DNA from 3 places in the Edwardsiella tarda ATCC 15947 genome. Region 3 is predicted to be linked to each of the others. Evidence: predicted binding sites of a transcription regulator. Region 3 holds the regulator's gene; each other region holds the start of a gene.

Region 1 (7,457 bases), 820 kb from region 3:
CATTAACGGTTGCAACTATGTCTGAGATCATCGATAGCACACTACGCCAACGCGGCATGGCCATCGCCTGCGATCCCCACCTCTCTCCCGAACAGAAGCGCCACTTCTTAGCGCTGGAGGCGGAAAATCACCTGCCCTATCCACCCCTGCCCGACGATGCTCGGCAGGCGTTGGAGGAAGGCGTCATCTGTGACATGTTTGAAGGCCATGCCCCCTACAAGCCACGTTACGTGTTGCCGGACTACGCCCGTTTCCTCGCTCAAGGCTCGACTTGGCTGGAGCTCGAACCGGCGCAAGACTTCGATGACGCCCTCGCCATGCTGGTTATTCTGTATCACCATGTCCCATCCGTCACATCCATGCCGGTATTTTTGGGGCATTTAGATCAACTATTACTACCGTATGTTGGAATTTTAACAGAAAACGAATTATATATCCGTATAAAACGATTTTGGCGTTATCTGGATCGCACTTTTCCCGATGCCTTTATGCATGCCAACCTGGGGCCGTCGGATAACCTGTTAACACGCCTCTTCTTACGCGTCGACGCCGAGCTCGCGCAGGTCACGCCCAATCTAACGCTCCTCTACCATCCCGACCTCACCTCCAACGCCTGTCTACAACACGCCATCGAGAACATCTGTCACTGCGCCAAGCCACATATCGCCAATGCCGCGCTACATGATAAGATCTTCACAGCGGGCGGCTATGGCATCGTCAGTTGTTATAATTCACTGCCACTGGCTGGGGGCGGCAGTACGCTGGTGCGCCTGAACCTAAAAGAGGTCGCGCTACGTAGCCAAGGGGAAGAGGACTTCTTTCAACGTACCCTGCCCGATTACTGCCAACGGCAAATCGCCATCCTCAACGCCCGCGCCGACTTCCTGTTCGAATGCTCTCACTTCTTTAGCCAGAGTTTCCTGGTACGAGAGGGGCTGATCGATCCGGCACGTTTCGTGCCAATGTTCGGTATCTTCGCCCTCGCCGAGGCGGTCGAGATCCTTACTCAGCAGGCGGGAACGGCGCTGCACTATGGCCAAGATGCACAGGCCAATGCCTTGGCTTACCGCATCAGCGCCTGGCTCGCGGATTTTGTCGAGACGACACCCCTGCGCCACGCCTGGCGGCAGCATGCCCTACTGCATGCTCAATCGGGCATCAGCAGCGATCGCGGTACTACCCCCGGAGCTCGCCTGCCCTACGGTCAAGAACCGGATCCCGTCAGCCACCTGCTGACTGTCGCCCCGCATCATGCCTATTACCCCGCCGGCATCAGCGATATCCTGACGCTGGATCCCACCGTGCAAAGTAATCCCCAGGCACTGATGCAACTCTGCCTGGGCGCCTTTTCCGTCGGGATGCGTGAGTTCACCGCCAACGTTGCGGGTAGCGAATTGGTACGCGTCACGGGCTATATGGTGCGAAAATCCGACCTGGAGCGTTTTCAGCGCGAGGGGTCACGCCTGAATACCACTTGGCTGGCTGAGGAGGCTGCTCGTAATAGCGGCATGTTGGAACGACGCGCACGGGTGATCAGCCATGAGCAGCAGATGCGCTTTAGTCAATAAGCTCCTGCCCTTCTCCTGCGTCGATGGGCCGGGTAGTCGTTTGGTGCTGTTTCTACAGGGCTGTAACCTGCGTTGTCGCAGCTGCCACAATCCTTACACCATCGGCCATTGTAATCACTGCGGCCTCTGCATCGCGACGTGTCCACACCAGGCCCTCAGTCTGTGTGACGGGCGGGTGGTCTGGGATGCGTCTCGCTGCCAGCAGTGCGACACCTGCCTGCAACGTTGCCCGCACCAAGCCAGTCCGATGGCTTTCTCCCTGAGTGTCGAGGAGGTCTTGCTACAGTTACGCCGCCAAGCGCCATTCATCAATGGTCTCACCGTGAGTGGCGGTGAGGCGACGCTGCAGTTACCCTTTCTGCAGGCGTTATTCCAGGCGATTCGGCAAGATCCACTGCTGCAAAGGCTCAATTGCCTGGTCGACAGCAATGGTGAATTGGCAGAGAGTGGTTGGGCGCGACTACTCCCTTGGTGTGATGGCGTCATGGTCGATCTGAAAGCGTGGAGAGACGAGCGACATCGTTGGCTGACCGGGCGCGGCAATCGGCGCATCCTGCAGAGCATCCGCTGGCTAGCCCAGCAACATCGCCTAGCGGAATTACGTCTATTGGTTATCCCACAGTACAGCGACTACCTCGACCACTGTGACGCGCTAGCCGAGTTCATCCTGACGCTCGGTGAAGTCCCCGTACGCCTGAATGCCTTTCACCCCCACGGCGTCTATGGCCCGGCGGCGGCGTGGCGCCGAGCCGATCGGGAAGCGATTGAGCGGCTAGCCGAGGCGTTAGCCGTTCGTGGTGTGACACGCGTGATCCGCCCGGCGCTGTATCTGTAAAAATCCACCTCTTGAAGAGGTGGCTTTAAATGGGGCCCCCTAAAAGGGGGCCTTGTTCGTTTTAATCCTGTAATAACGCCATTTGCTGCTCGTATTCTTGATCTTTCTTATCCTGATGCCTCACGTAGCGTCTGATAATTTCTTCGTTCACTCCAACTGTGTCTGCAAAGTATCCCCTCGCCCAAAAATGATTACCCCACAGCTTCTTTCGTATATGCGGAAACTTGTTGTAGAGACGAATAGCTGTGCGCCCTTTCAGGGCGCCCATCAGCGTTGAGATCGAGAGTTTCGGTGGGATCATCACGACAAGATGAACATGGTCTGTCTGAACATTCAATTCAAGTACCTCACAATCTTTCATATTGCAAAGTATATAAACTGAGCGATAAAGCTCTTTACCTACCGCCCCTGTTAAAACCTTGTAGCGATACTTTGGCGTCCACACCAAGTGATATTTGCAACGCCAGAATACATGTGCTGAACTTCTATAACTGCTCATGTCAGTGATTTCCTTCTTACTTGTGGTGAGTAAGCTGGAATTTTCTGGCATGGGCTTCCTTCAGGCTATAGCCTCACAGGGACAATCACCACCTCCCGAGGAGGTGGTTTAAAGCTGACAATAAAAAAACCACCCCGACCGTGGGCCGGGGTGGTTTTGTCCGTCAAGACGCGACTTACAACGCCAGGAAGAAACCGGCGATGGTCGCGCTCATCAGGTTAGAGAGGGTACCGGCCGCCACGGCGCGCAGGCCGAAACGCGCGATGTCATGGCGACGCTTCGGTGCCATGCTACCTAGCCCACCCAACAGGATCGCGACCGAGGAGAGGTTAGCGAAGCCACACAGGGCAAAAGAGATGATCGCCTTGGTATGCGTCGACAGTACCTGCAGGCCTGCCGCCGCGACATCCGCATCCGGCTTTAAGTATTCGCCGAAATTCATATAGGCCACAAACTCATTAACGATCAGCTTCTGGCCGATGAAAGAGCCGGCAACCTGTGCCTCGCTCCACGGAACACCAATCAGGAAGGCGAGCGGGGAGAATAGCCACCCCAGGATCAGCTCCATAGAGAGCTGCGGGTAGTTAAACCATGCACCGATCCCCCCTAACATGCCATTCAGCAAGGCGATCAAGGCGATAAAGGCCAACAACATTGCGCCGACGTTCAACGCCAACTGCAAACCGGACGCCGCACCCGAGGCCGCAGCATCGATCACGTTAGCCGGACGATCTTCGGCAGCCACCAGCGCACTGGCATCCTCACGGTCATGGGTCTGCTCGGTTTCCGGCACGATCAGCTTAGCGAACAACAGGCCACCCGGCGCCGCCATGAAGGAGGCCGCGATCAGGTACTCCAGCGGTACCCCCATCTGCGCATAACCGGCGAGTACCGAACCGGCGACGGAGGCTAACCCCCCACACATCACCGCGAACAATTCGGATTGCGTCATGGTCGCGACATAGGGACGCACCACCAACGGTGCCTCGGTCTGGCCGACGAAGATGTTGGCCGTCGCCGACAGTGACTCGGTACGAGAAGTCCCCAGCAACTTGTGCAACGCACCGCCCAGGATACGGATCACCAACTGCATGATGCCCAGGTAGTACAACACCGCGATCAGCGAGGAGAAGAAGACGATAACGGGCAAGACGCGCAGGGCAAAGACGAAGCCACCGCCACCGAACATTTCGAACATCTTGTCGGACACTAACCCGCCGAACATGAAGGAAATACCTTGATTGCCATAGGCGATAACGTTTGCTACGCCGCTAGACATCGCCCCCAACATGTCGCGCCCTGCCGGCACGTACAACACGAAGGCGCCGAGGCACACCTGAACCGCAAAGGCACCCGCCACGGTGCGCACTCGAATAGCGCGGCGGTTATTGGAAAGCAGCACGCCGAGTAAGATCAGCGAGACCATTCCCACCACACCCATTAAAAGTTGCATGGTTATTATCCCTGTTGTGTGAGTCTTTGATAAAAGGCTTACACGCCCAATGGCGCAAGCCGTCTCCTGGTGCCAGGCAAAAAACAGGAGGGGGCCCATCGCCGGCGGGCGGATTATAGCGGGGCTATGCGGTTATTTGCGCGCATTGCTCACAAATTTATACAACTTGAAGCAAGTTAAATTGTTAAAAGGTGATGCGTATCACATCATTTACTCGTTTGCGTGTGCAAAAAATCTGCAAAATTAAGGAGGGAGATGACCTCAGCGGCTATCCGCTGATGAATGAGAACCGGTCAGGCGCGTGACGGCAAGCTGAATAACCGTTGCGTATTACGATACAACGCCTCGGCGATCGCCTCGGGAGACTCTGGGCGCAACTGGCAGAGGGCTGCAAAGACACGCGCCAGTTGTTCAGGACGGTTGGCTTGGCCCTGGAAACCCGCCAACGGCATGTCCGGGGCATCGGTCTCCAATACCAAGGCATGCAACGGCAAGGTCGCCATCACGGCACGCGTCTTCTTCGCCCGCTCATAGCTGATGGTGCCGCCGACCCCGATGGCATAACCAAGCCGGACGAAGGCCTCGGCCTGGGAGAGGCTACCGGAAAAGCCATGCACTACACCAGTTCGCGCCAATGGGCGACGGCGCAGTGTCTGCGCCAACAGGTCGTGGCTACGACGCGAGTGTAGGATCACCGGTAGTTCATAGCGTTGGGCTAAGCTGAGCTGCTCCTGCAGCAGCGCTAACTGGCGTGCCGGTTGCTGCACCGGATCATAATGATCTAACCCGATCTCGCCCACGGCGACGATCGCCGGATCGCGCTGCGCCAACGCCAGCTCCAAGCGCGCCACATCCTCATCGCAGTGCTGCTCGACATATAAGGGATGAAGTCCCAAGGCGGCATACAGCATCGGGTGAGCATGGGCCAGCGCCAGCACCTGAGCGAAACGATCGGCGGCGACGCTGGGCACGATGATCGCCTGCACACCCGCCGCACGGGCTCGTTGCAGACTCGCCGACACATCACCGCAGAAGGGGGCGAAGTCGAAGTGACAGTGCGTATCGATCAGGCAGGGCAACGTCATGCCGATACTTCCACTCGCGGCGCATACACCGCAGACGGAACCGCAGCCGGCGTCTGTCGCACCGGGCCATGGGCATGGGCCGGCAACTCACGCGGCAGCAACCAATGGCCGACCGCCGCCAGAAAATAACGGGCACAGCGCCGCCCCAAATGGTAGTCGGTATTCAACGCCGCCACCGTACTACCCAGCGCATGGCTCGCCAAGGGCTTGGGCGGATAGATCTCAAAGATACGCAAGTGACCCGGTGGCTGTTCGATAAAGCGCTGTGTACGACGGTAGCTCTTCTCGTGGTACTGCATCATACGCACCATCTGCTGTAGGCTGCTCTCGCTAAGCAGCGATTCCATCCGCTTGACCCAGCGGGGGGTATAGAACATCTGCGACGGCACGGTACGCACCACCACAATGGTATCCGCCCCCAGACGGTAAGCTTCACGTACCGGAATGGCATCGCTGATGCCGCCATCCTGGTAAGTCTCGCCGTCCAACTCCACGCCACTGCGATAGAAACCGGGAATGGCGCTACTGGCTTTGATCACCTGCAACCAATCGTCACGCCGCGCTGGAAAGTAGGTCGCGCGAAAGTCGTCGCTGCGACTGGCGACCATGTAAAACTGGCGCTGCTGGCCCAGCATGCGTTCGGCCCGCTCAAAGGCCAATGGCATGTCGTGATGGGTTCGATCCACCAGCCAATCGAGATCGATCAGATGCCCACCGCGTACAAAACGCAATGGGTTGAAGAAATCGATGCGGGTGGTATAGCGGGTGATCACTCGCCGGGCATAACCGGGCTGACCGCAGACAAAGGCGGACAGGTTCTGTGCGCCGGCGGAGGTCCCCAGATAGAGATCGAAGGGGTTGAAACGCGCACGCAGAAACTCATCCAAGACACCCGCGGTGAAAATGCCCCGTTGACCGCCCCCCTCGCAGACGAGGGCGATCTTCCCCGGGCGATAAGGCTTATAAGCTAAGGGTTCAATATTTCCCAGGGTAATAGGTATTCGGTATCCCACGTTGCACCTCATCACGACACGATCGAACGGAACGCATGTACCCACGTAGGCACACACTACGTCCATCCGTTAAGCATACCTTGGATAAGGAGACGGAATAAGTCCAGCCAGGCGAGGAAATATTCATATTCTGTCCGCTTTGGCTAACACCGTGTCATCGCGCATAGCACAACGGGCCTGACGGCCCGTTGTATGCATTAAGCGTTCGCCTAGCGGCGAAACGATCAATGTTCGCGCGTCTGGCGGAAACGCACCTCGGGGTAGCGCTCCCGTGTCAGGTTGAGGTTGACCATGGTCGGCGCAATGTAGGCCAGGTTATCGCCGCCATCCAGTGCCAGGTTTTGCTCGTTCTTACGCTGGAAGTCATCGAATTTCTTGGCGTCGTCGCACTCGACCCAGCGGGCGGTAGACACGTTGACCGACTCATAGATCGCCTCGACGTTGTACTCGCTCTTCAGGCGTGCCACCACCACATCGAACTGCAGCACACCGACCGCGCCGACGATCAGATCGTTATTGGTGAGCGGACGGAAGACCTGTACTGCCCCCTCTTCGGAGAGCTGCACCAGCCCCTTCAGCAACTGCTTCTGCTTAAGCGGATCGCGCAAGCGAATACGGCGGAACAGCTCCGGCGCAAAGTTAGGAATACCGGTGAACTTCATCTCTTCACCCTGGGTGAAGGTGTCGCCGATCTGAATGGTGCCATGGTTATGCAGGCCAATGATATCGCCCGGGTAGGCCTCTTCCACATGGGCACGGTCGCCGGCCATAAAGGTCAACGCATCAGAGATCACCACATCCTTACCGGTACGCACCTGGCGCAGCTTCATCCCCTTGTCGTAACGCCCGGAGACCACGCGCATAAAGGCCACACGGTCGCGATGCTTAGGATCCATGTTGGCCTGGATCTTAAATACGAAGCCGCTGAACTTCTCTTCGTCGGCGCTGACTTCGCGCACATCGGTCATCCGCGGCATCGGAGCGGGGGCCCAGGCAACCAGGCC
Region 2 (7,457 bases), 1.5 Mb from region 3:
GAGCGGGCGCGCGCGTGGTCGGTGGCGTAGGGCGATGTTATTGGCATCGTAATCGGGCAACGTACCGATACGCGGGCATGGATCGGGCTCCTGGTACAAGGCGATAAGCGGCATGCTGCAAGGATGCTGTACCTGTTTTTGGCTAGCACTGTACCAGGCGCGGGCAATGGGCTGCACCTTAACCGGACGCCGTATCTTCAGACGCACATCTTCTGGCAGCGTCATCAGTAAATCTCGCTCTTCGAGCAACCGTTGTGTCCACTGCTCCCGGGTATAAGGGGGGACGGCACGTCCGGCGCGCAGGCTTTTATCGAGACGATTCAACATCTCGGCACGAGTTAAGTTATTGATCACCTGTTTATTTGCCCAGCCAAAATGAATGCTACTCGGCGCGTCCAGTAGGGTAAGGGCGCGGTAGGCACTGAGCGTTAATAATCCTTTCAGCTGGCGATGGACAAATTCGAAACGTTGCTCCGGGGCCAATCCGCTCTCGACCGCAATGATCTGTTCCAGCCGCTGCTTATGGGCATTAACCCGTTCGATGGTACGCTGTAATGCCTGACGTTGGGGGAGGGTCGCGTAGTAACATAACACGCCAGGTAGGCGAACCGCAGCCTTACTGCTGATATTCTGGCCATGATGATGCAGGAAGAGGCGACGAAAATGTTGGCGTCCTAGGTTAAAGGCCGTCTCGCCGCTGGCAGGGAGGACGGAGATTCGTTGAATCGCGTCATGTTCTTGTCCCTTTTCGATGTCCGGGAGCTCGAAAACCTCTGCCTGTAATGGTGAGAGCTCGGCTAGCTGGTGGTCGGTCTCATCCAGCGCCTCCTCGAGTTGGCGAAAGCAGGTATGGAGTTGTTCAACGATCTCGCTGGTGGACATTTATGCTCCTTTAATAAGGCTAATGCCTTACCTAATTAGTTACAACATACATATGGCTATCTTACTCTATTCCGCCTGAAACCACGAATACTCCTTGCCAGATTAACGCCGACAAACATAACCATTAACCCAAAAGCCAAACAGGAAAAAAGGACATGGCATCACCCGGGGAGAAGAGCGGCGCTAACGCTGGAGATGTATTACTGACTTGATTGGGGTGACCTGATAGGTGCCAGGTCGAACGGCTGACGGCTCGATGAGCAGGGTAGGACTTTCCCCTATTTCCCGTCATCTGCTGATGAGGGCGCCGTCGATGTCATGCAAGGTGTTGGCGGGAAGGAGACCCGCCCCGCGAAGATCGGGGAGCCCACCTCTTCCGGCACGAATAGGGCGCGCATGAATATCAATAGAATGAAAGCGCACCAAGCGCTGGGCAATGTCTGGCATGCCGCTCAGCGACGCTGGAGAAAGCGCGTTGGCTGTCATCACGCCTTATCCAGCGGGCTAGCATACCCGTTTCATGCTGGCCATCATCACCACGGCTCCAGCGCTATAATAACGCAGGCCAAGAGCATACTCGGCCTGCCGGTTTCTCAGTGTGACGCGGCTTCGGGTAAATGTTGTAGGCGACGGCCAAGTAGCCAGGCCAGTAACAGCATCGCACCAAGGAAAATGACGATGCCATTCCAGCCAGCTTGGTGCCAGAAGACGCCGCCCAGCGTCCCAGCGACGCTGGAACCCACATAGTAGCTAAACAGATACAGCGAGGAGGCTTGCCCCTTGGCGCGCCGCGCTCGGCGCCCGATCCAGCTGCTGGCGACGGAGTGGGCGGCGAAGAAACCCGTGGTAAACAGGAGCATACCAATAAAGATCACCCACAAGGGACTCAAGGCGGTAATGAGTAACCCTAGCAGCATGATGATAATCGCGACGCTTAATACCGGACCACGCCCGAAGCGTGCGGTCAGCGTACCGGCCTTCGGCGAGCTATAGGTACCGCTGATATAAACCAGCGAAAGCATCCCGACAACGGCCTGACTCAATAAATAGGGCGTCTCTAGTAGACGATAGCCGATGTAGTTGAATAGCGTAACAAAGCTCCCCATAAGGAGAAAACCTTCGGCGAACAGCAACGGTAATCCACGATCGTGACAATGCAAGCGTAGATTAAGCAGCAAGGTACGCGGCCGCAGCGAGCTTGGGCGGAAATGGCGAGAGGGAGGTAGGATACGCCAAAACATCAGGGCGCATGCCAGGGCAAACAGGCCGATGACCGCCAGCGTGATACGCCAGGAGAAATAGTCGGTTAAGACGCCGCTGATCAGGCGGCCACTCATGCCGCCGATGGAGTTTCCGCTGATATACAGCCCCATGGAGAAGGCGACCACGGAGGGATCCATCTCTTCGCTCAGGTAGGTCATGGCGACGGCGGCGACACCGCTCAGAGCCAACCCTACCAGGGCGCGCATCACCAGAATGCCATGCCAGCTGCTCATCAACGCGCCGATCAGTGTACAGCCCGCCGCCAGCAACAGCGCCGTGACCATGACGTTTTTCCGTCCGATGGCATCGGAGAGCGGGCCGGTAAACAGCAGGCCAATGGCCAGCATCGCGGTTGATACGGAGAGCGATAAACTGCTGCGCGCCGGGGTAATCGCGAAGTCTTGCGACAGCACCGGTAGGATCGGCTGGACACAGTAGAGCAGGGCGAAGGTTGCCAGACCGGCGGAGAAGAGCGCCAGGGTGACGCGTTTAAAATCGGGCCGTTCACGGGTGATAAAGGGAAGTTTGCCATTGACGCCATCATTGGCTTGTGCGGGTGCCGGCATCGCGGCATCCGGCGCAAGATCTGCCGGGGAGGTATTCACACAATATCCTTCAATACGGGTAAAACACAAACGTGACACTGTCACTCATGAATCGCTAGCAGAGCGACTAGCCACCGAGAATAGGATTGCCTCCAGTGAATGTCTAATATATTAATAAGAACAAATAATATTTATAAGATATCAATATCGCTATGCGTATCGAGATCCGTCACCTCAAATACTTTATCGCCGTCGCCGAAGAGCGGCACTTCAATCGTGCAGCCGAGCGACTGGCCATCTCGCAACCGCCCTTGAGCCAGCAGATCCAAGCATTGGAGAAAGAGCTTGGCGCCCGTCTCTTGCTACGAACCAACCGTAGCGTCAACCTCACTCAGGCAGGCCAAATCTTTTTAAAAGAGTGCTATGCCATCGTCGGGCAATTAGAGCAGGCGGCGGAAAAGGCGGTACGGGCGCATCGTGGGGAGAGTGGCGATCTGACTATCGGCTTTACCTCATCGATGCCGTTTGTTCCCCAGGTCGCGCGCTCGCTTTTCGCCTACCGTCAACATTACCCCCAAGTTCATCTGCAAATGCGTGAATTGAATACTAAACAGCAGATCGAACCGTTGAACGATGGCAAGCTGGATATCGGTATCCTGCGCAATACTAAACTCCCCAGCACCCTGACCCATCAGGTGTTACGACGTGAGCCCCTGGTCGCCGTGCTACATCGCCATCATCCGTTGGCGCAACGGGAGGCGGCGTTACGCTTTAACGACTTGGCCGATCAGCCTTTCGTCTTCTTCTCGCGCGGGGATGGCACGGCGCTCTATGACGAACTGCTGACCTTGCTCAAACGCGCGGGGATCGTTCCCTACATTACCCAAGAGGTGGGCGAGGCGATGACCATCGTCGGATTGATCTCGGCAGGATTGGGCGTCTCGATCTTACCGGCCTCCTATACGCGCATTCAGGTGGATGGTGTCTGTTATCGCCCCTTGGCGGAGCCGGAGGCCTACACCGAAATCTGGCTCGCCTATCACCGTCAGCGACCGTTAAGCGCCCAGGCTCAAGCCCTGATCGCGCTGCTCAGCGCCCCCGCAGAAGTTCGTTAACGCGCAGCGAACGGGACAGAACTTAGGCTGAAAAAGCAAGTATTTGTGCGCCTAATCACATAACGAATCAAATGGTTTACGCATTTTTGTAAAATCCTCACCTTTGTCGGTAAGATTTATTTTGAAGCGCGAAAAATAACTGGGAGTAGCGGTGGTGATTGCTGACGGTCAGCCGGGGCATATTGATCAAATCAAGCAGATAAATGCTGGGGCAGTGTATCGTCTTATCGATCGGTTTGGCCCTATTTCGCGCATTGAGCTTTCGAAACGCGCACAGCTGGCGCCCGCCAGTATTACCAAGATTGTACGCGAACTGCTCGAGGCTCATCTGGTGCAGGAGACGGAGTTTCAGGAGCCGGGGTGTCGTGGGCGTCCCGCCGTTGGCCTGATCCTCGATACGGCCTCTTGGCATTACCTCTGTGTACGCATCGGCCTCGGTACCATGACGTTAGCATTGCGCGATCTGAGCAGTGCCTTGGTGGTCGAAGAGGAGATCGCGCTACCGGCGCAACGTGACGTGCCGCTATTGAATCGCTTAATCGGCGAAATCGATCGTTTCTTCACGCGTCATCAACACCAGTTGGAGCGCCTGACCGCCATCGCGGTAACATTGCCGGGTCTGGTTAACGCGGCGCAGGGCATTGTGCATCGCATGCCATACTATGCCGAGGTGCAGGATATGGCGTTAAGCGAAGAGCTCGAACGCCACACCGGGCTGCCGATCTATCTACAGCATGACGTTTGTGCCTGGACCATGGCAGAGTCACTGTTCGGCGCGGGTAGTGGGTGTGCAAATTTGATCCAGATCGTCATCGACTATAACGTGGGAGCCGGGGTTATCAGCGAGGGACGCTTGCTGAATGGCAGTCGTCAAAGCCTGGTCGAAATAGGGCATACCCAGGTCGATCCCTATGGTAAACAGTGCTACTGCGGCAACCATGGTTGCCTTGAGACCATCGCTGGCCTACAGAACATTCTCTCGCTAGCGGAACAACGCTTGGCGATGTCACCGTCATCACAGCTACACGCTACACGCCCCTTGACCATTGAGGCGCTCTGCCAAGCGGCGTTACAAGGCGACCAACTTGGACGCGATCTGATCAACAGTGTCGGGCATAGCGTTGGGCGTATTGCGGCGGTGATGGTGAATCTGTTTAATCCCGAGAAGATCCTCATCGGTTCGCCGTTGAATCAGGCGGCCGATATTCTTTACCCCTCGATCGCCAGCGCCATCCGTCAACAAGCGCTGCCGCATTACACGCAACATTTGGCCGTCGAGGCCAGTCAATTCCATAATCATGGCACCATGCCGGCCGCCGCGTTAGTTAAAGAGGCGTTGTACAACGGTTCACTACTACTGCGACTCTTGCAGGGCTAATCCTGGTTAAGCAACCCGTTTGTGTCTGCAATTTTGCCATTTTGTTACTTTGCGGACATAAAACGGGAAAATCATCAATGCGATAAATAAAAATTTGAGCTAACGCAAGCCGTACTCTCAACGCTTCGCCTAGACTTTTCCGGTTTATCGGTGATCGCGGGCACACAGCATATTCCGGTCAGATCACACTGAGCTTTTTTATTACTAATCGGAGTCTCTCCGGAGTCATTATTTCATGTTAAAACGCATATTCGTTACGGGCACTGACACCGAAGTTGGAAAAACGGTGGCGTCTCGTGCGTTATTACAAGCCATTCAGGCCACAGGAGAAAGCGCCGTCGGTTATAAGCCGATTGCCGTGGGCAGCGAAGAAACACCTCAGGGGCTGCGTAACCACGACGCATTGACGCTGTTGCATGCCTCGAGCCTGGCATTGAGCTACGACGAGGTCAATCCGATCACCTTGCGTGAGGAGATTGCTAATGCGTATACCGGCGAAGCGCTGGACTATGGTGCCATGAGCCGTGGATTGCAGCAGTTGAGCGACAAGGCTCAGCATGTCGTGGTGCAAGGGACCGGCGGTTGGCGAGTCTTAATGCAAGACTTGCGCCCCTTGTCAGAGTGGGTGGTACAGGAGCAACTACCGGTCATTTTAGTCGTCGGGATCAAGCTGGGATGTATCAGTCATGCCATTCTGACGGCGCAGGCGATCATCAACGACGGCCTGCCGTTCGCCGGCTGGATTGCCAACCGCATCAATCCTGGACTATCGCATTACGCCGAAACCATCGATGCTTTGCGTCAGAAGTTACCGGCGCCACAATTGGGTGAGATCCCTTATCTCTATCGGCCGGAAGAGAAGGCGTTGGCACGTTATATCGATCTTTCCGCACTCGCCTAACCCATATCGTGTATTTTTTCTAACCCCCGCTTGATACGGGGGTTATTGTACCGTACAGCATAAAATACAGCCCGCACGATGCGGCATTCTCTAGCACACCATTCCGCTGCTGTTCTCCGCTCACCTATCGAACCCGCTATGCAGAGTCGCGTGATTGCATGACAGGATTTCCGTTATCCATCTCGGGAGGCGTTATCCCTATCATCTGAGCGCACGTTATGAGGCGAAGAGGGTACATCGCGGCGTGAAGTCACAGGGCTCGTCATCGCTCAGGGCCGTATGGAACAGGGAAATGTGATACGACACATCACAGCAACACTCGAGACTCGCTTGAGCGGTGGTGTATTATGGATAAAAAAGGGCGCGCCGTTGGCACGCCCTTGTTCGTTCGAGAAGGGCAATCAGGGGTGGGCGGGCGTGGCCGCCGATGTAGATGTTGCCGGCATGGCGTGAGCGGCTGAAGCATCACTTGCTGGCTTCGCCTCACCGGTCGGTGCCGCTTTCATCGACTTCTCCTGTCCGGCCTGATAGGGCGTATAGACGCCGTTGAGGCTCTTCAAGAAGGCGACGATGTCATCGACATCTTTCTGGGGCAGCGTGACACCGACCTGGTATTTCAGCATCAGTTTCACCGCCTCATCCAGCGTCTTCACGTCGCCGCGATGGAAGTAGGGGGCAGTCAGCTCTACGTTACGCAGTGTCGGTACCTTCTGGCGCAGACGATCACGCAGATCCTGAGTCACGTTCATGCGACCGATATCGGCGCTGGTCAGCTTACCAAACGGATAATCGGCCATGAGACCGAGCGGCTCATAGGACTCACCGCCCATGGATACACCGGCGTGGCAGGTCGCACAACGGTTATCCTTGAACAGCTGATAGCCATGCTTCTGTTGCGCGGTGAGCGCACTCGCATCACCCCGTAAATAACGGTCAAACGGTGCGTTCGGCGTAATCAGGGTTCGTTCAAACTCGGCGATCGCATTGGTGATAGTCTTACCACTGAAACCTTGCGGATACACCTTGAGGAACGCTTGCTTGAAGGCCTGATCCTTATCGAGTTTCGCGATAATCTCATCCCATGACTTCGATGACATCTCGATCGGGTTCAACGGCGGGCCACCCGCTTGATCCTGTAGCGTTGCCGCACGGCCATCCCAGAACTGGGCGATGTTGAATGCCGCGTTAAACACCGTTGGCGCATTGATCGGCCCGACTTGATCGTCGACCCCTAGCGAGGTCTTGCGGCCGTCGACCCCACCTGCGGACAACTGGTGGCAGTGGGCACAAGCGATGGAGTCATCGCCAGAGAGACGCGGATCGTGATACAGGCGGAAGCCCAATGCAGCTTTTTCGGCATCGACCGCTAGCGA
Region 3 (7,457 bases):
CGCAATACAGCAGGCGACCGGCGGTCAGTGCGCCAAAAGCGAGGCGATGAGTCAGAAGCATCAATACGCCACGTTGTCCGCGTTATTCGCCCAGCTGTTTATCGAGTTGGCCGATTGGCCGACACCGCTTTACTTGGTGATCGACGACTACCATCTCATCTCTCATCCACAAGTGCATGAGGCAATGCGCTTTTTCCTTCGCCATCAGCCCGATAACCTAACATTGTGTCTGATGTCACGCACCCTGCCGCCGTTAGGCATCGCGAACCTACGGGTGCGGGAGCAGCTGTTGGAAATTAACACGCGTCAGCTGGCGTTTAACCACCTGGAGGCTGGCCAGTTTTTCCATCAGCGCCTCAATACGCCCCTGGCCGATGACGAGATGTATGCGTTGTGCGATGAGGTCGAAGGCTGGCCGACGGCGTTACAGTTGATCGCCCTATCGGCGCGTCAATCTTCGGCGCAGGCGCAGGCATCAGCCCGTCGTCTGGCTCGCATCAATGCGACGCATCTGGCCGACTATCTGGCCGATGAGGTTTTGGATCGGGTCGATGACGATACCCGTCGCTTCCTGCTGTGCTGCTCGGTGCTACGTTCGATGAACGATGCCCTGATCTGTGCCTTGACGGGCGAGGAGGAGGGGCAGCAACGCCTGGAAGAGCTAGAGCGGCAAGGGTTGTTTATCCACCGCATGGATGGTGAGGGCGAGTGGTTCTGTTTTCATCCGCTGTTCGCCCATTTCTTGCGTAATCGTTGCCAGCGCGAGATGGCGACGGCGCTGCCTCAGCTACATCGCCGTGCGGCGCAAGGGTGGTTGAGCCAAGGATTCCCGGCCGAGGCGATTCATCACGCTCAGGCGGCCGGCGACATGGCGCTGTTGTGCGATATTCTGTTGCAGCATGCTTGGAGTTTATTCCACCAATGTGAGCTGGCGTTGCTCGAGTCCTGCCTGAATACACTGCCTTATGACGCCTTGATCCAACATCCTAGTTTGGCGTTGTTGCAAGCCTGGTTAGCACAGAGTCAGCATCGTTATAGTGAGGTGAATACCCTGCTGGCGCGCGCCGAGCAGGAGATGGCGCTGCGCCAGATTACGCTGGATGCGGCGCTGCATGCCGAGTTTAATGCCTTGCGTGCTCAAGTGGCGATCAACGATGGTCGGCCGGATGATGCCGAGCGCTTGGCGACGGAGGCGTTGCGTCATCTACCGATCGGTAGCTACTACAGTCGTATCGTCAGTAGCTCTGTCTTGGGTGAGGTATTGCATTGTAAGGGCATGCTGGCGCGGGCCTTACCGATGATGCAGCAGACCGAGCAGGTGGCCCGTCGTCATCAAGCCTATCATTATGCGCTCTGGGCCCTGTTGCAGCAGAGTGAGATCCTGATTGCCCAAGGCTTCTTGCAGGCGGCCTACGAGACCCAGGATAAGGCGTTTGAACTGGTCGAGGAACAGCACCTGCAACAGCTCCCGATGCACGAGTTCCTATTGCGTATCCGCGCCCAAGTACTGTGGTCATGGATGCGGCTGGATGACGCCGAGCGCGCGGCGCGTGAGGGGTTGGCGGTGTTGGCAAATTTTGAGCCGCAGCAGCAGTTACAGTGCCTGGCGCTCCTGGCTAAGTGCTCGCTGGCGCGGGGCGATTTGGATAATGCTGGGCAGCATCTACGCCGTTGTGAGGCGTTGTTGCAGTCGGGTAACTACCATAGCGACTGGTTGGTGAATGCCGATAAGGCGCGGGTGATCTACTGGCAGATCACCGGTGATCGTCAGGCTGCGGGTAACTGGCTATTACAGGCGGTGCGTCCGGCGGCGCCGGATAATCACTTCCTCCAGGGGCAGTGGCGCAATATCGCCCGCGTACAGATCATGCTGGGGCAGTATGAGGAGGCGCAAGCGGTTCTGGAGGCGTTGAACGGTGCGGCGCGTCGTCTGCGATTGGTGAGCGATCTGAACCGTAACCTGTTGCTGAGTAACTTGTTGTATTGGCATATGGATCGGAAGAGCGAGGCGTTGCGGGTACTGATGGAGGCGCTGAGCCTGGCCAACCGCACCGGCTTTGTCAGCCACTTTGTCATCGAGGGTGAGGTGATGGCTCAACAGTTGCGCCAACTGTTACAGCTCAATACCCTGCCGGAGTTGGAGGTACATCGCGCGCAACGTATCCTGCGCGACATTAACCAGCATCATCGGCATAAATTCGCGCATTTCGACGAGAAATTCGTCGAGCGGTTGTTGAATCACCCTCAGGTGCCGGAGCTGATCCGCACCAGCCCCTTGACCCAGCGTGAATGGCAGGTATTGGGGCTGATCTATTCCGGGTACAGTAACGAGCAGATCGCCGACGAGTTAGCGGTCGCCGCCACCACCATCAAGACCCATATTCGGAATCTGTATCAGAAGCTGGGGGTAACGCACCGCCAAGAGGCGGTACGTCAGGCGCAGGACATCATGCGCCTGATGGGGTACGGGGTGTGAGCCGCTATTAGCGCCAGATCAGCAGGACACAGGCGGCGGTGAGGGCGCCCATCGCGAGATTGAAGGCGAACCAAGCATGCCGGCTTTGCAGTAAGCGGCCAATCAGTGTGCCGAAGCCGAGCCATAGGATACCGGCGATGAGATTGATCAGCACCATCGCCAGGCTGATGAGCGCTACCGTCGTCGGATAGTCGCTGCCGGGTAGGGTAAAGCTGGTTACGGCGCCCAGCGTCATCAGCCAGGCTTTGGGGTTAAGGAATTGCAGTAACCACCCCTGATGCCAACGGATGGCTCGCGGAGCGAGTGTCGCCTCCGACGCGGTGGGCGTCAGGCGAGTATAGCGTGAGGTGGCCACCTTCCAGGCGATATACAGCAGATAGAGGCTGCCGAGCCCTTTGAGTAGGGTATGCAGCGTCGGGTAGAGTAACAGCAGGCCGCCGATGCCGAAGGCGACCAGCAACAGCAGAGTCTGCATGCCCAGGATGATGCCCAACATTAATGGCCAGGAGGATCGCCAACCGAGGTTGGCACCGGAGGTGGTCAGCAGCATGTTGTTGGGGCCCGGCGTGATCGCCGCCACCCAGAGGAATCCGACTAGAGAGAGGAACAGGGTGCTGTCCATGCCGATTAGGCTCCGCATCGTAGGGAAAGAGATGTTTTGACCCTAACAGTGTGCTATTGATGATACAACGCGTCCTTCGATGAATTTTCTTCAGCTACCATGAGCGTCACGCCATTTTCACCCGCGCCTCTGCTGCGCAACCCGCATCTTCAGACACTATTGCCGCGTCTGTTACGTCGCCGCGTGGCATTGACGCCGACCTGGCAACGGCTCACCTTACCGGACGGCGACTTTATCGATCTGGCCTGGAGCGAGGCGCCGCTTGCCGCACGCCATAAGCCGCGGGTGGTGCTCTTTCACGGATTAGAGGGTGGTTTTTATAGTCCCTATGCTCATGGTCTGCTGCAGGCGTGTCGTGCGGCGGGATGGTTAGCGGTGGTGATGCATTTTCGCGGCTGTAGTGGTGAGCCTAACTTGCTGCCACGTTTTTATCATTCGGGCAAGACCGGCGATGCGCGTTTCTTCCTCGCATGGTTACGCCGAACGCTGGGTGAGGTACCGACGGCGGCGGTCGGCGTCTCTCTCGGGGGGAATATGTTGGCCTGCTATTTGGCGGAGGAGGGATCGCAAGCGCCGTTGACGGCGGCGGTGCTGGTCTCGGCGCCGTTACAGTTGGCGGCCTGTGCGGCGCACTTGGAGAGTGGGGCGGGGCGTTTTTATCAACGTTACCTGTTACATGAGCTCAAGCGCAGCGCGTTGCGTAAACAGCGCTGTTATCCCCAGTTACGAGCGCTCGATCCGCAGCAGATCCGGCGGTTGCGTCGGTTGCGTGAGTTTGACGAGCAGATTACGGCGCCGCTGCATGGTTTCGCCGGCACGGATGATTATTATCGGCGTTGTAGCGCGTTGCCGCGTCTGGCTGCGATTCGCCAGCCGTTGTTGATCTTGCAAGCGCGTGACGATCCTTTCATGACGGCGGCGGTGATCCCGGACAGGGCACGGCTACCGTCTAATATCGACTATCAGCTCACCGAGTTCGGTGGACACGTCGGCTTTATCAACGGCACGCTACGGCGCCCGTCCCTGTGGTTAGAGCAGCGTATTCCCGAATGGTTAGCCTGTTATTTGGAGTCAATGACGTGATCATTCCTTGGCGAGATATCGCCCCGACAACATTGGATAATTTAATCGAAGCCTTCGTGTTACGTGAGGGAACCGATTATGGCGAACAGGAGAAGAGTCTGGCACAGAAGGTTGAGGATGTGCGCCAACAGCTGATAAGCGGCGAGGCCGTGGTTGTTTGGTCTGAACTTCATGAAAGTGTCAATATTATGGCGCGTAGCCAGTTTAACGGGGACGATTAACGCTAATCGCTCGCTTTTCTTGGTGATTTAGCGCAGGCTACTGTGCAAATAAGGTGCAAAAATAATTCCGTTGGGAAAAAAAACGCGGCGAACAGTGAGCTATTCCATGCTGAAACGAGACAGTGCGAGACAGTTGGGTCAAGCTATGCTACAAACTAAGCCGACATGCACCTTTAATGGAATGAAGCGGGTATAGATCAATAAGGTCGGGTAGCAACTCCCTTAGGCTAATAAAACTATATTCGACAAGTGCAGTGCTATAACAGGTTACTAGGCAGTTTCCCGGCTCCGCCGCCTGGCGGGGCGCGTTTGGCGCACGGGGATGCGATAACAACAGAGGATAATAGCGAATGGTTCTCGGCAAACCACAAACAGACCCAACCCTTGAATGGTTCCTGTCCCATTGCCATATTCATAAATATCCATCAAAAAGTACTTTGATTCACCAAGGTGAAAAGGCGGAGACGCTTTATTACATCGTGAAGGGATCTGTCGCGGTACTGATCAAGGATGAAGAGGGCAAGGAGATGATCCTCTCTTACCTGAACCAGGGCGATTTCATCGGTGAGTTGGGCTTGTTTGAGGAAGGACAGGAGCGCAGTGCCTGGGTTCGGGCGAAAACTGCCTGTGAAGTGGCTGAAATTTCTTATAAGAAATTCCGTCAGTTGATTCAGGTAAACCCGGATATCTTGATGCGATTGTCCGCGCAGATGGCGCGTCGCCTGCAAGTGACGTCAGAGAAGGTCGGTAACCTGGCTTTCTTGGACGTTACCGGCCGCATTGCCCAGACGCTGTTGAATCTGGCGAAGCAACCGGATGCGATGACGCACCCGGACGGTATGCAGATTAAGATTACGCGTCAGGAGATCGGTCAGATCGTCGGTTGTTCGCGTGAAACGGTCGGTCGTATCTTGAAGATGCTGGAAGATCAGAACCTGATCTCGGCCCACGGTAAAACCATCGTCGTCTACGGGACGCGGTGATTTTTCGCCCGCGCCGCCCTCGTGGCGCGGGACTCTCTCCATCCCCAGGATGGTGCTCATGTGGCGGCGGTTTATCTACCACCCGGAAGTGAATTATGCACTGCGTCAGACGCTGGTCTTGTGTCTGCCGGTGTTGTTCGGGTTATTGATTGGCCAACTGCAACAGGGGCTACTGTTCTCGCTGGTTCCCGTCTGCTGTAACATCGCGGGCCTGGATACACCACATAAACGCTTCTTTAAACGCCTGGCCGTGGGTGGTTCGCTATTCGCGCTCGGTAGTTTTCTCTTGCAGCTTGCCTTGTTATGGCAGGTGCCTGTGCCGTTGGCGATGCTTTTTCTGGCGTTATTGCTGGGCGTCAATGGAGAGATCAGCCCATTGCATGCCCGCTTGCTGCCCGCCACGTTGGTCGCCGCCATCTTTACTCTGAGTATGGTCGGCATGGTACCTATCTGGCAGGCACCGCTGCTGTATCTGGTGGGGACCGTCTGGTACGGTGCGTTTACTTGGTTCTGGTTTATCCTGTGGAAGGGGCAGCCGATTCGCGAGACGCTGAACCAACTCTATTTGGAGTTGGGGGATTATATCGAGGCCAAGTACAGCTTGCTGACGCAGCATAGTGATCCACAGACGGCCTTGCCGCCGTTGTTGAATCGTCAGCAGAAGGTGATGGATCTGATCACGGTGATCTACCAGCAGATGCACATGCTCTCTTTGGTTCATAACCCCGAGTACAAGCGCCTGGTTCGCTATTTTCAGGTGGCGCTCGATCTGCAAGAGCATATCACCGTCAGTCTCTCTCAGCCGGAGGAGGTGCAGACGCTGGTGGCGCAGAGCCAGGCCGAGGCGATCATTCGGCGCAATGCCCAGGTCGTCGCTGGGCGCCTGCGGGTGGTGGCGGATGACATTCTCTATCACCGTTATCCGCAACACTTCTCCATGCAGCCTGAGGTCTCCGCGTTGGAGAAGCTGGCCAGTCGCTATCCCGACAACCCGGTGGGGCAATTCTGTTTGCACCACTTTAGCCGCATGGCACGTTTATTAGAGCGCCAGCGTCCCCTCTATCAACGCCAACTGATGGCGACGCAGCAACGCCTGCCGTTTTGGCCGGCGTTGCGCGCCTATTGTTCACCGAAGTCTGGCGCGCTGCGTAATGCCTTGCGCCTCGGGCTGACCCTCGCCGCCGGTAGCGGCTTGGGGATCTTACTGGCATTGCCTAAATCTTACTGGATTATGTTGACCACGATGCTGGTGATCCAGAATGGGTATAACGCGACGCGGGTGCGGATCCAGCACCGTGCGATGGGGACCTTTGCCGGTCTGATTATCGCCGCTGGCCTGTTGCAACTAACGTTGAGCGAGGCGGTGATGTTGTTGGTGATGTTGTTGGTGACGCTGGGGGCTTATCTGGTGTTACGCAAGAACTACGGCCTGGCCGTCATCGGCTTTACGGTCAGCGCGGTATTTACTCTGCAATTGTTGGCGCTGAATGGTTCGAACTTCCTGGTGCCGCGCCTGGTAGATACCCTATTGGGCTGTATCCTCGCCTTCGCCAGCACGATCTGGCTGTGGCCACAGTGGCAGAGTGGTTTGTTGCGAAAGAATGCCCATCAGGCGTTGGAGGCGTATCAGGATGAGCTGCGTTTGCTCCTCTCTGCCGACGTGGGGGTCAGCGAGCAGGCGTATGCGCGTATGCGTAGCAACCAGGCACAGAACACGCTCTACTCCTCTCTTAGCCAAGCGATGCAGGAGCCGGGCTTCGACTCACGCTATTTGGCCGATATGCGTCTGTGGATCACCCACAGCCAGTTTATCGTCGAGCACCTCAATGCCATGACGATCCTGGCGCGAGAGCACTATATGCTGACGCCACGTTTGGCCCAGGACTACTTGCAGTGTGGCGAGATTGCCTTGCAGCTCTGTCAGCAGCGTCTGGAACACGATGGGCCGAGTAGCAACGATAACCAGGCGATTCCGATCCCGGAGCCACAACAAGGCATGCCGATGACGCCGATGGAGGTCCATCTGCGGCGCATCCTATCGCATTTGCGCACCATGCATACCATTTCGTCTA

Evidence for each region. Region 3 encodes CRP, which controls carbon source genes, mostly activating them, when cyclic AMP is high. Its sites were predicted from a motif close to ATGTGANNNNNNTCACAT; they were not measured.
Region 1: the regulator CRP is predicted to act here: its motif matches at 4,545-4,562, upstream of DCL27_RS14185 (NupC/NupG family nucleoside CNT transporter).
Region 2: the regulator CRP is predicted to act here: its motif matches at 3,849-3,866, upstream of mlc (sugar metabolism global transcriptional regulator Mlc).

Annotation. Positions count from the first base shown of each region.
Region 1 is NZ_CP084506.1:3,058,217-3,065,673, forward strand. It holds gene DCL27_RS14170 (YjjI family glycine radical enzyme) at 18-1,568, shown strand; gene DCL27_RS14175 (YjjW family glycine radical enzyme activase) at 1,540-2,403, shown strand; gene tnpA (IS200/IS605 family transposase) at 2,465-2,902, opposite strand; gene DCL27_RS14185 (NupC/NupG family nucleoside CNT transporter) at 3,078-4,343, opposite strand; gene DCL27_RS14190 (metal-dependent hydrolase) at 4,649-5,440, opposite strand; gene DCL27_RS14195 (patatin-like phospholipase family protein) at 5,437-6,453, opposite strand; gene prfC (peptide chain release factor 3) at 6,678-7,457, opposite strand, start outside.
Region 2 is NZ_CP084506.1:1,782,817-1,790,273, forward strand. It holds gene tus (DNA replication terminus site-binding protein) at 1-882, opposite strand, end outside; gene DCL27_RS08300 (MFS transporter) at 1,476-2,711, opposite strand; gene DCL27_RS08305 (LysR family transcriptional regulator) at 2,903-3,805, shown strand; gene mlc (sugar metabolism global transcriptional regulator Mlc) at 3,960-5,183, shown strand; gene bioD (dethiobiotin synthase) at 5,419-6,084, shown strand; gene DCL27_RS08320 (cytochrome-c peroxidase) at 6,486-7,457, opposite strand, start outside.
Region 3 is NZ_CP084506.1:234,118-241,574, forward strand. It holds gene malT (HTH-type transcriptional regulator MalT) at 1-2,476, shown strand, start outside; gene DCL27_RS01120 (LysE family translocator) at 2,484-3,098, opposite strand; gene DCL27_RS01125 (hydrolase) at 3,198-4,181, shown strand; gene DCL27_RS01130 (YheU family protein) at 4,178-4,402, shown strand; gene crp (cAMP-activated global transcriptional regulator CRP) at 4,753-5,385, shown strand; gene DCL27_RS01140 (YccS/YhfK family putative transporter) at 5,444-7,457, shown strand, end outside.